3 regions of the Cobetia sp. 1AS1 genome follow, and region 2 is predicted to be linked to each of the others. Evidence: predicted binding sites of a transcription regulator. Region 2 holds the regulator's gene; each other region holds the start of a gene.
What was found. The regulator sigma-54, encoded in region 2, starts transcription at its own class of promoters, with help from an activator protein. The targets are predictions, from matches to a motif close to TGGCACNNNNNTTGCTNT.
Positions count from the first base shown of each region.

Region 1: the regulator sigma-54 is predicted to act here: its motif matches at 1,330-1,347, upstream of urtA (urea ABC transporter substrate-binding protein).
Region 3: the regulator sigma-54 is predicted to act here: its motif matches at 1,511-1,528, upstream of QD280_RS03905 (DUF3305 domain-containing protein).

Region 1 covers NZ_JARWKU010000002.1:498,587-501,864, reverse strand. Annotated here, with positions in the region: gene urtA (urea ABC transporter substrate-binding protein) at 1-1,261, opposite strand, end outside; gene QD280_RS05950 (GntR family transcriptional regulator) at 1,788-1,922, shown strand; gene QD280_RS05945 (PLP-dependent aminotransferase family protein) at 2,079-3,209, shown strand.
Region 2 covers NZ_JARWKU010000004.1:129,581-132,858, reverse strand. Annotated here, with positions in the region: gene lptB (LPS export ABC transporter ATP-binding protein) at 1-683, shown strand, start outside; gene QD280_RS09200 (RNA polymerase factor sigma-54) at 917-2,365, shown strand; gene raiA (ribosome-associated translation inhibitor RaiA) at 3,026-3,278, shown strand, end outside.
Region 3 covers NZ_JARWKU010000002.1:13,771-17,048, forward strand. Annotated here, with positions in the region: gene QD280_RS03900 (DUF3306 domain-containing protein) at 97-894, opposite strand; gene QD280_RS03905 (DUF3305 domain-containing protein) at 891-1,448, opposite strand; gene QD280_RS03910 (formate dehydrogenase accessory sulfurtransferase FdhD) at 1,657-2,592, shown strand; gene QD280_RS03915 (helix-turn-helix transcriptional regulator) at 2,592-3,278, shown strand, end outside.

The DNA of each region.
Region 1 (3,278 bases), on a different contig from region 2:
CGCTCTGTTGAGCCCCACAGGAATGGGTCACGACATTGTAGTTGCCGCATTCCATCGGCTTGCGCCAGTCACTGATCAGGTCCTTGGAACCTTCCAGATAGTCAGACCAGGCATCGCCTGCCACGGTGGACGGGGTCTGCCAGACGACGGAGAACTGGCCGTTGTCCTGGATCTCGCCGATCAGCACCGGCTTGGTGATGTGATGGTTGGGCATCATGGTGGCGTAGCCGCCGGTCAGGTTGGGCACCGAGACACCGATGATGGCGTCCTTGACCGCATCGACCTCGACACTGCCGGCCTTGCGCGCGGCTTCCATCCACATGTTGAAGCCGATGTAGTGGGCTTCCATCGGGTCGTTGGTGACCGCATCTTCCTTGCCGGTGTAATCGATCCACTCATCGATGAAGTCGTAGTTGGTGTCGCTGTCCACGCTCATGAAGTAGTTCCAGGCGGCCAGGTGGCCGACCAGCGGCGCGGTATCGATGCCCGAGAGCTCCTGCTCGCCCACCGAGAAGGCCACCACCGGGATGTCCTCGGCATTGATGCCCTGGTTGGCCAGCTCACGATAGAACGGCACGTTGGCATCGCCATTGATGGTGGACACCACGGCCGTCTTCTTGCCGGCACTGCCGAAGGACTTGATGTCCGAGACGATGGACTGCCAGTTGGAATGGCCGAAGGGGGTGTAATTGACCATCACATCCGCGTCCGCCACGCCCTTCGACTTGAGGTAGGCGGCCAGGATCTTGTTGGTGGTACGCGGATAGACATAATCCGTGCCCGCCAGCACCCAGCGCTCCACGCCCACGTCGTTCATCAGGTAATCCACTGCCGGAATCGCCTGCTGATTGGGCGCCGCTCCGGTGTAGAAGACGTTCTCCGAGGACTCCTCGCCCTCATACTGCACCGGATAGAACAGCAGGCCGTTGAGCTCCTCGACCACCGGCAGCACCGACTTGCGCGAGACGGACGTCCAGTTGCCGAAGATCACGTCGACCTTGTCCTGCGCCAGCAGCTCACGCGCCTTCTCGGCGAACAGCGGCCAGTTGGAGGCCGGGTCGACCACGACAGGCTCCAGCTTGCGTCCCAGCAGCCCGCCCTGCTCGTTCTGCTTCTCGATCAGCATCAGCATGGTGTCTTTCAGTGTCGATTCACTGATCGCCATGGTGCCGGACAGTGAATGCAGGATGCCGACCTTGATCGGCCCCTCTTCTGCCTGGGCGACATTGGCCAGCGAGAAACCGACACAGGCGGATAGCATTGCGGCAGCGATTTTCTTGTTCACGACATTCCCTCGTGTCTTGTTGTACTTGTTATCCCGACTGAGGTAGTGCAATCGATGTGCCAGCCGCACACTGACGCCGCCGGCCAACGGCCAGACAAGAAAGCGACAGCGGTGAGATAGAAGAGAGACAGGCAGAAAGACAGAGGGAAAGACAGGGAGAAAGTCTGGGCAAAAACAGTGGAAAGACCGAGAAAGGATGAAGAGACGCTGGAGACATGATGAGAGCGAGCGAAGCACAGCGACACTGTTCAAGCGCAGCGCTGCACCAGGATGATGCGCCCATCACCAGCCCTCGCCTCACCTTGCACCATACAGGTGAGAAGAACCCTTGCGTGGCGCAGGACGTGGCACTCGCCGCTGACAGGGCCTCCCATCAGGCCGAGCGAGAGCGATGGAAGCTAATGACATTGGTGCATCCACTACGACGCCAATACGTCACTGTCTATCGACACTGCGGTATCCTTGCCCTCTCTCTTTCTCTCTCCCCGTCAGGAAATCCCCCATGAAGCGTTATGAACGCTTTGCCGCCGAGATCTCCAACCTGATTCATACCGGCATTCTCGCACCGGGTGAGCGCGTGCCGTCGGTGCGTCAGGCCAGCAAGGCGCATGGCATCAGCCCCTCCACCGTCTTCTAGGCGTATTACCTGCTGGAGAATCAGGGCCTGATCCGTGCGCGGCCGCGCTCGGGGTATTTCGTACGTGACAATGCCTCACGGATACTCGATGAGCCGCATGTCGCCCTGCAGCAGCAAGCCCCTTCCGATGTCGCCGTCAGTGAACTGGTGTTCTCGGTGCTGGGCTCACTGCGTGACAACGACACCGTCCCCTTCGGCTCTGCCTTCCCGAGCCCGGAGCTCTTCCCGCTCGCGCGGCTTGCGACCAGCATGACGCGCGGGCTGCGCCAGCTGTCATCGCATGCCGTGATCTCCGACATAACCACAGGCCATCCTGACCTGTGCCGACAGATCGCTCAGCGCTACATGGTCAATGGCATGCAGCTGCCGACGGAGGAGCTGGTGATCACCAATGGCGCCATGGAGGCGCTCAACCTCGGTCTGCAATGTGTCACCCAGCCCGGGGACCTGGTCGCCATCGAGGCGCCGGCCTTCTATGCCAAGCTTCAGGTGCTTGAGCGGCTCAAGCTGCGCGCGGTGGAAATTCCGGTACACCCGCGCGACGGGATCGATCTCGAGGTGCTCGAGAATCGTCTGGAGACGCTGCCCATCAAGGCCTGCTGGTTCATGAGCCATCTGCAGAATCCGCTGGGGGCCAGCCTGAGCGATGCGCGCAAGGCCCAACTGTACGCGCTGCTCTGCCGTCATCAGCTGCCGATGCTGGAGGATGATGTCTACGCGGAACTGTATTTCGATCAACGTGCCGAGGTGTCGCCCCCGCAACCCGTCAAGGCGCTGGATGTCGAGGGTCTGGTGATGCACTGCGGGTCGTTCTCCAAGTGCCTGGCGCCGGGCTATCGGGTGGGCTGGATATCCGCGGGGCGGCATACCCGGGAGATATCGCGCCTCAAGCTGATGACGACCATCTCGCCATCGCTGCCTGCCCAGGTGGCCCTGGCCGACTACCTTCAGCACGGCGGCTACGACCGCCACCTGCGCAAGCTACGCCTGGCGCTCGAGACCCAGCAGACGGCCATGCTGGCAGCCATTGATCGCTACTTCCCCGCAGACACCCGCGTGACCCATCCCCACGGGGGCTATTTCCTGTGGTGCGAGCTTCCTGAGCACATCGACTCGCTGGCCCTGTTTCAGCAGGCGCTGGCCCACGGCATCAGCCTGGCGCCGGGGCCCATCTTCTCGGCCACCCAGGGCTTCAAGCATTGCATTCGCTTGAGCTACGGCCACCCGTGGGATGCGGCGTCAGAGCGCGCCATGCAGACATTGGGTGAACTGCTCAAGGCAGCCTGAAACGCGGACCGCTCAGACGATATGCGAGGTGCGAGATGCGAGATACGAGTTACGAAGAGCGACTTGAGT
Region 2 (3,278 bases):
GCCGCAAGGTGGTCAAGGACATCTCGCTGGAGATCCGCCAGGGCGACATCGTCGGCCTGCTGGGCCCCAATGGCGCCGGCAAGACGACCTCGTTCTACATGATCGTCGGGCTGGTGCGCGCCGATGCCGGCAACGTCTCCATCGATGACCAGGACCTCTCCGCTGCCGCCATGCATCAGCGTGCACGCGCCGGCATCGGCTATCTGCCGCAGGAGGCGTCGATCTTCCGCAAGCTGTCGGTGGCCGACAACATCATGGCGATCCTGGAGACCCGCAAGGACCTGGATCGCAATGGCCGCAAGGCACGCCTTGAAGAGTTGCTCGAGGAATTCAGCATCACGCACATCCGCGCCAGCGCCGGCATGAGCCTGTCCGGCGGCGAGCGTCGACGGGTCGAGATCGCCCGGGCGCTTGCCACCGAGCCGGACTTCGTACTGCTCGATGAGCCCTTCGCCGGCGTCGACCCCATCTCGGTGGGCGAGATCAAGAGCATCGTGCGCCAACTGCGCGATCGTGGCATCGGCGTGCTGATCACCGACCACAACGTGCGCGAGACACTCGATATCTGTGACACCGCCTATATCGTCGGCGATGGCCAGATCATCGCCCACGGTGATGCGGACTCCATCCTGGCCAACCAGCAGGTGCGCGACGTCTACCTGGGCCACGAGTTCACGCTCTAGGGTCAGCGGCTGCGCTGAGCCCACCGGAGGCGAAAGCTTCGAAAGCCGCTGCGTGATTTTATCGCGTAGCGGCTTTTTCATGTCTGACATCAGACGCATGCATGACGTCCATACCACCTTGGTGGAAACATGGCATGCAAGTTGCTTGAATATTCACGACAACCTCTTGTCAGTGCCCCGAGTCACGGTATAGCGTAGTAAGCACGTTCCTTTGCCGTGAATTGACTGACTCCATGAAACCCACCCTGCAACTCCGCCTCGGCACCTCGCTGACCATGACGCCGCAGCTCCAGCAAGCGATCCAGCTGCTGCAGCTGTCGACGCTCGACCTGCGTCAGGAGATTCAGCAAGCCCTCGAGTCCAACCCCATGTTGGAGCTCGACGAGGACTACGAGTCGCTGGATGTCGTCGAGACACAGGATTCGAGCGAGATCTCCACTGCCGACTCCTCGAGCGAGATTCCCGAGGAATACCCCCTCGACAGTGACTGGTCGGACCTCTACCAGGACCACGCCGGTAGCCTGACCAGCTCCGGCAGTGGCAGCGGGAGCGAAGAAGGGCCGGACTTCGATCGCAATACCAGCGTCGAGAGCCTGCAGGACCACCTGCGCTGGCAGCTGGCGATGACCGACCTCGATGGCCGTGAACGCCAGATGGCGGAGAGCCTGATCGATGCCGTCGACGGTGCCGGCTATCTGAGCCTGTCTCTCGATGAGCTGGTCGATGGCCTGCGTGGCCAGGGCCTGCCCGGCCTCAAGGCCTCCGAGCTCGAGCAGGTATTGCTGCGTCTGCAGCAGTTCGACCCGACCGGCGTCTTTGCCCGTGATCTGCGCGAATGCCTGCTGCTGCAACTGGCGCTGCTGCCGGATGATCTGCCGCTGCTGGCGCAGGCGCGCCGCCTGGTACGCCAATTCCTCGAGGCACTGGGCAACGATGATCGCAAGCTGCTCAAGCGGCGCCTGAGCCTTGACGATGACGAGCTGGACCACGTCATTCGCCTGGTACGTGCGCTCGATCCGCGTCCGGCATCCGCCTGGGGCGAGCCCGCCAGCGATTACGTGATCCCTGATCTGCTGGTGCGCCATACCCGGCATGGCTGGCAGGTCGAGCTCAACCCGGAAGCGCTGCCCAAGCTGCGCATCCAGCCGGAATACGCCGCACTGATCAAGCGTGCCGACAAGTCCGCCGACAACACCTTCCTCAAGGACAACCTGCAGGAAGCGCGCTGGCTGATGAAGAGCCTGTCATCACGCAATGACACCCTGCTCAAGGTCGGCCGCGAGATCATGGCACGCCAGATCGACTTCCTCGAGCAAGGCGAGGAAGGCATGAAGCCGCTGATTCTGGCCAACATCGCCGAAGTGGTCGAGATGCACGAATCGACCATCTCGCGGGTCACGACCCAGAAGTACATCCACACCCCGCGCGGCGTCTTCGAGCTCAAGTTCTTCTTCTCGAGCCAGGTCGGTGGCAGCGGCAATGGCGACGCCCACTCAAGCACCGCCATTCGTGCCCGCATCCGCAAGCTGATCGCGGAAGAGCCGGCCCGCAAGCCTCTCTCCGACTCGCGGCTGGTCGATCTGCTCGCCAGCGATGGCATCGAGGTCGCACGCCGTACCGTGGCCAAGTATCGCGAAGCGATGGGCATCCCCTCCTCCAGCGAGCGCAAGCGTCTGGCCTGACCCGTCACCTGCGGCTGCCATGCCCTGCTTTCACCTCCACAATGGCAGCCGCCGCCAACCTCAAGCGCTGGATTTTCCGCTCATCAGCCTCTGACTTCGCGGGCAGCGGTACGCCTGTCGCGTTCCCTGTCATCCCGGCAACCGCTCGCCAATTGCCCGTCATGGCACATGACGGCGCGCAGGATGACGGTAAAAAACCGCCGTTACGGCAGCGTCATTCACCGTCAATCGCATGTTTTTAAAGTCACTTTTGCGCGTATTGCACCTGGATGACACCCGGTGAACCTCCCGGAACGCCGCTTGCTCCACGCAATCGGAGCGCCTGAAAGGTGACGTACATGCAGGGATTGGCGACGAAAACCCGCCTTCTTGCGCGTCTTTCACGCACCACCCATCAGACGTGCCCTTGAAGTCCACTCCGATACCCCTCACTGAGTTGAAGACAAGCACTGAGCCACGATGCAGCGCAGCGTTGATCTTTGCGCAAAGCTTGGGCATTGTCGGTACAGACGCTCACGACATCTGACGCCACTGGCAAGGGTGCGAAAACATCGCCAGACGGTGGCCGTCAAGCCTGTTGCAGAGCGTCCGATCAGGGTTTGCTCGTAGTCAAAAAGGGTTACAATTGAATGGCAACCCGCTGGATAAAGGAGCGTGTCCATGCAAGTGAATATCACCGGGCATCATGTGGAACTTACCGATCCTCTCCGCGATTACGTCAACGAGAAGCTCGCTCGCCTCGAACGGCATTACGACAACATCACCAATGTTCAGGTGACACTGTCGATCGAGAAGGAGCGCCAGCAGGCTGCCTGCACCTTGCACGCGGCAGGCGCTGACCTCCACGCCCTGGCAGAAGACCCCAACATGTACGCTGCCATCGACGCGCTCGCCGACAAGCTGGATCGCCAGC
Region 3 (3,278 bases), on a different contig from region 2:
TGCTGGTTGTGCGGCGCGTCATCCTGACGCCCTGGTATCCTGAGCCCTGACGCGCTCAGCTCTGGCGCTGGAGGTGTTTGTGGGGCCAGTCCCGGGTCATGGCTTGTGGCGGACGCCGCTGTCATCATCTGACGTGGGAGCTGGCTCGCGCGAGTCTTCTGCTGGTATCACTTGCGGGTCAGGCGACTCGACTATCTCGTCGCTGGGCGTCGCGTGTGACTCGTCCACTGGCGCCTCACCGTCAGGCGCCTGCTCAGCGATCTGGTCGTCTGTCTCCAGCGTCGTATCCGCCTGGGGTGTCTCGCTTGCCTCATCGAGCTTATCCAGGCCTTCTTCGACCTTGCGGGTCCAGCTGCGCAGCGTGTCGGCGACACCTTCGGCGAGCGGGCGCATCTGGGAGAAGTCCTGGTCGTAGTCATCCAGCCCATCGCGCACCGAATGCTCGCCCCCCATGAAGATGCGTCGCAGCGCACGCTGGCGTAGCGCCGGGTCCACGCCGCTCTGCATGAAGGCGCTGATGTCGGCGTCTGGGGTCAGGGTGTCGGGGTCTGGCAGCTCGATGACGGGCACTTCAGCATTGTCAGCGCCCGGTGCCTGCTGATCGCTCTCGGCGGTTGCCTGTTCTGCTGCCTGTTCTGCTGCCTGCTCTGCTGCCGAGGATGGGCTATCGCCGCCCAGGGCTTCGTGCTGCGAGCCGCGCGCTGCAGGGGTGTCAGCGCTGTTGTCAGAGATGACTCCCACCTGCGAGGGCGGGAGGCTGTCGCCTCTGGTTTCCTCGGTGCTGTCCGGCTGTGCCAGTTGGTCTTCACGGCTGCTGTCGCCTTGCTTGCGGCGTGACCAGCGCGAGAACAGGCCTTCATTGGCCCTGCTTGCGTTATCGTCGTGCTGGCTCATGACGTGCTTTCCGTACCATCACCGGGCTGATGCGCCTTGTTGGGCGTCGCGGCGTGCTGCTCTGCCTGACTGGCGCGCCCGGCGCCCTTGCGTTTCTTCTTCTTGCCTTCGTCGAGTCGTTCGCCGTGACGCGCGAGGTAGGCTTCCAGCCACACCATCAAGGCCGGGGGCATCGGCACATCCAGTACCAGCTGGTCGCCATCCATCCAATGCGATGCTACCTCCTGACAGGCCGTCACCACGCGAGGCTGCATGCCATCGGCTTCGCGCTCATCGCATTGGACGAACAGACGCGGCTGCTCGCAGCGCAGGTTGTAGCGGTAATCGGTGCGCTCGGTGAGGTGAAGCTGCAGCGGCAGGATGCGGCGATGCGCTACTTCATCAGCGGCGGCAGGCTCTGCTACGTGCGATTCCGTCTCTGGCGTTGCAGAGGGCGAGAGGTCGGCAATCCGCCAGGTGTCGATGCTGAAGCGCCCCAGCTTCTGCGTGGTGGGTGCCAGGGTGACGCTCAACCAGCGGGTGTCGTCACTACGGGGAGGGATGGATTCAGACATGGCTTCCTTGTTCACTGCTGTACCCGCAAGCGGGTCTGAAAAGAATGCTGCGATGGTGCTATTGTGCAAGATACATGCCGGCGCGTGCGATATCAGGGTCACCGTCAGTCAGTGCGGGGACAGCTCTGCCATCGGACTGGTACTCTACGGCGATTCAGCGCAAGAATTGCCATTCCAACCGGCTCGATCAGGGAGACCCGAGTTCATGATGCCCTCTGCACGGCCAGCGATCAGTCGCGCCACACTACCCACCACGCTGGAGATCGAAGTCATGGATGAGCGCGGTGAGCGCCATCAGCAGTCCATAGCTGCCGAGCGCTCGCTGACTATCTATCTCAATCGGCGCGAGATCGTCACCTTGATGACCCTGGGTGCCGAACCTGAGGCACTGGTGGCGGGTTATCTGCGCAATCAGGGCTTGCTGGGTGAGCTTGAGGACCTCGAAGCGCTGCAGGTGGACTGGGAGGTCGAGAGCGCCTCGGTGGTGACGCGTCATCTGCCTGAGGATATCGAGCAGCGCCTCGGCAAGCGCACCGTGACCACCGGCTGTGGGCAGGGCACGGTATTCGGCAATCTGCTGGAGCGCCAATCACTGGCTGCGCTGGACGCAGGCCCCTTCAGCCAAGCCTTGTTGTATCGCTTGCTGGAGGCGCTGGCGGCGCACAACGCGACCTATCGCAAGGCCGGTGCGGTGCACGGTTGCGCCCTGTGTCGGGATGATGAAGTGCTGGCGTTCATCGAGGATGTCGGCCGCCACAACGCCGTCGATACGCTGGCGGGGCTGAGCTGGTTGGCGCCTCTGAGTGATGATGCCAGTGATTATCAGGGGGCCAATATCTTCTACACCACCGGTCGTCTGACTTCCGAGATGGTGCTGAAAGTGGCTCAGGCGGGGATCTCGGTGCTGGTCTCACGCTCAGGTGTCACGCAGAAGGGGGTGGAGCTGGCGGAACGCTTTGGCGTGTTGTTGATCGCGCGCGCCAAGGGGCGCCACTTCCAGGCGGTGGACCCTGCCGGGCGGCTGGTGCTGGATGCCATCCCGCCGCTGCGTGCAGGTGACGCTCTCAAGTCATCGCGCCATGACGCGTCAGGCAAGCCATCTTCAGCAGACGGCACAGCTGGACATGACAAGGGGGCGCAGTGATGAGTCGTCTTTCTTCGCCACTGGGCGTCATACCCTCACAGGGCTTTTCCTCCGAACTCGGCGCACCTTCAGGCGGCCCTGTCACTGAGTCCTCAGGCGAGGCTCTGAATGCGGCCACCGGCCGGCAGGCTCCGGTCCCCCACGACAACCCCTTCTTGACGGTGCAGGAAGTCGCGCGTCTGCTGCATCTCAACGAGAAGAAGATCTATCAGCTGGCCAGTGACGGCACCATGCCGGCGACCAAGGTGACCGGCAAGTGGTTATTTCCGCGGCGCCTGGTGGAGCAATGGATTCTCGAGTCCAGCCATCATGGTGTACTGGCGGATCGCCTGATGATCACCGGCAGTGATGACCCGCTGCTGGCCGCGCTCTCCATGCGCCTCAATCAGCAGCATGCCGGTAGCGCCTTCTATGGCATGAGCGTCACCGGTACGCGTCTGGGGCTTGATCTGCTCAGCCAGGGGCGGGCTGACGTCTGCGCCATTCACTGGGGGCGCGCGGAGGAGGCGGCGCTGCGTCATCCGGCGCTGATTCGCGGCCACGATGGCTATCGTCAGTGGGTGATGGTGCGGCTTGCGCGTCGTACCCAGGGGTTGATCATCCGCAATGATGATCGTCATCTGTCCATTGACCCCAGCGGCCTGTTCGGTTCGCAGCGGCGGTGGGCGGTGCGACAGGAGGGGGCA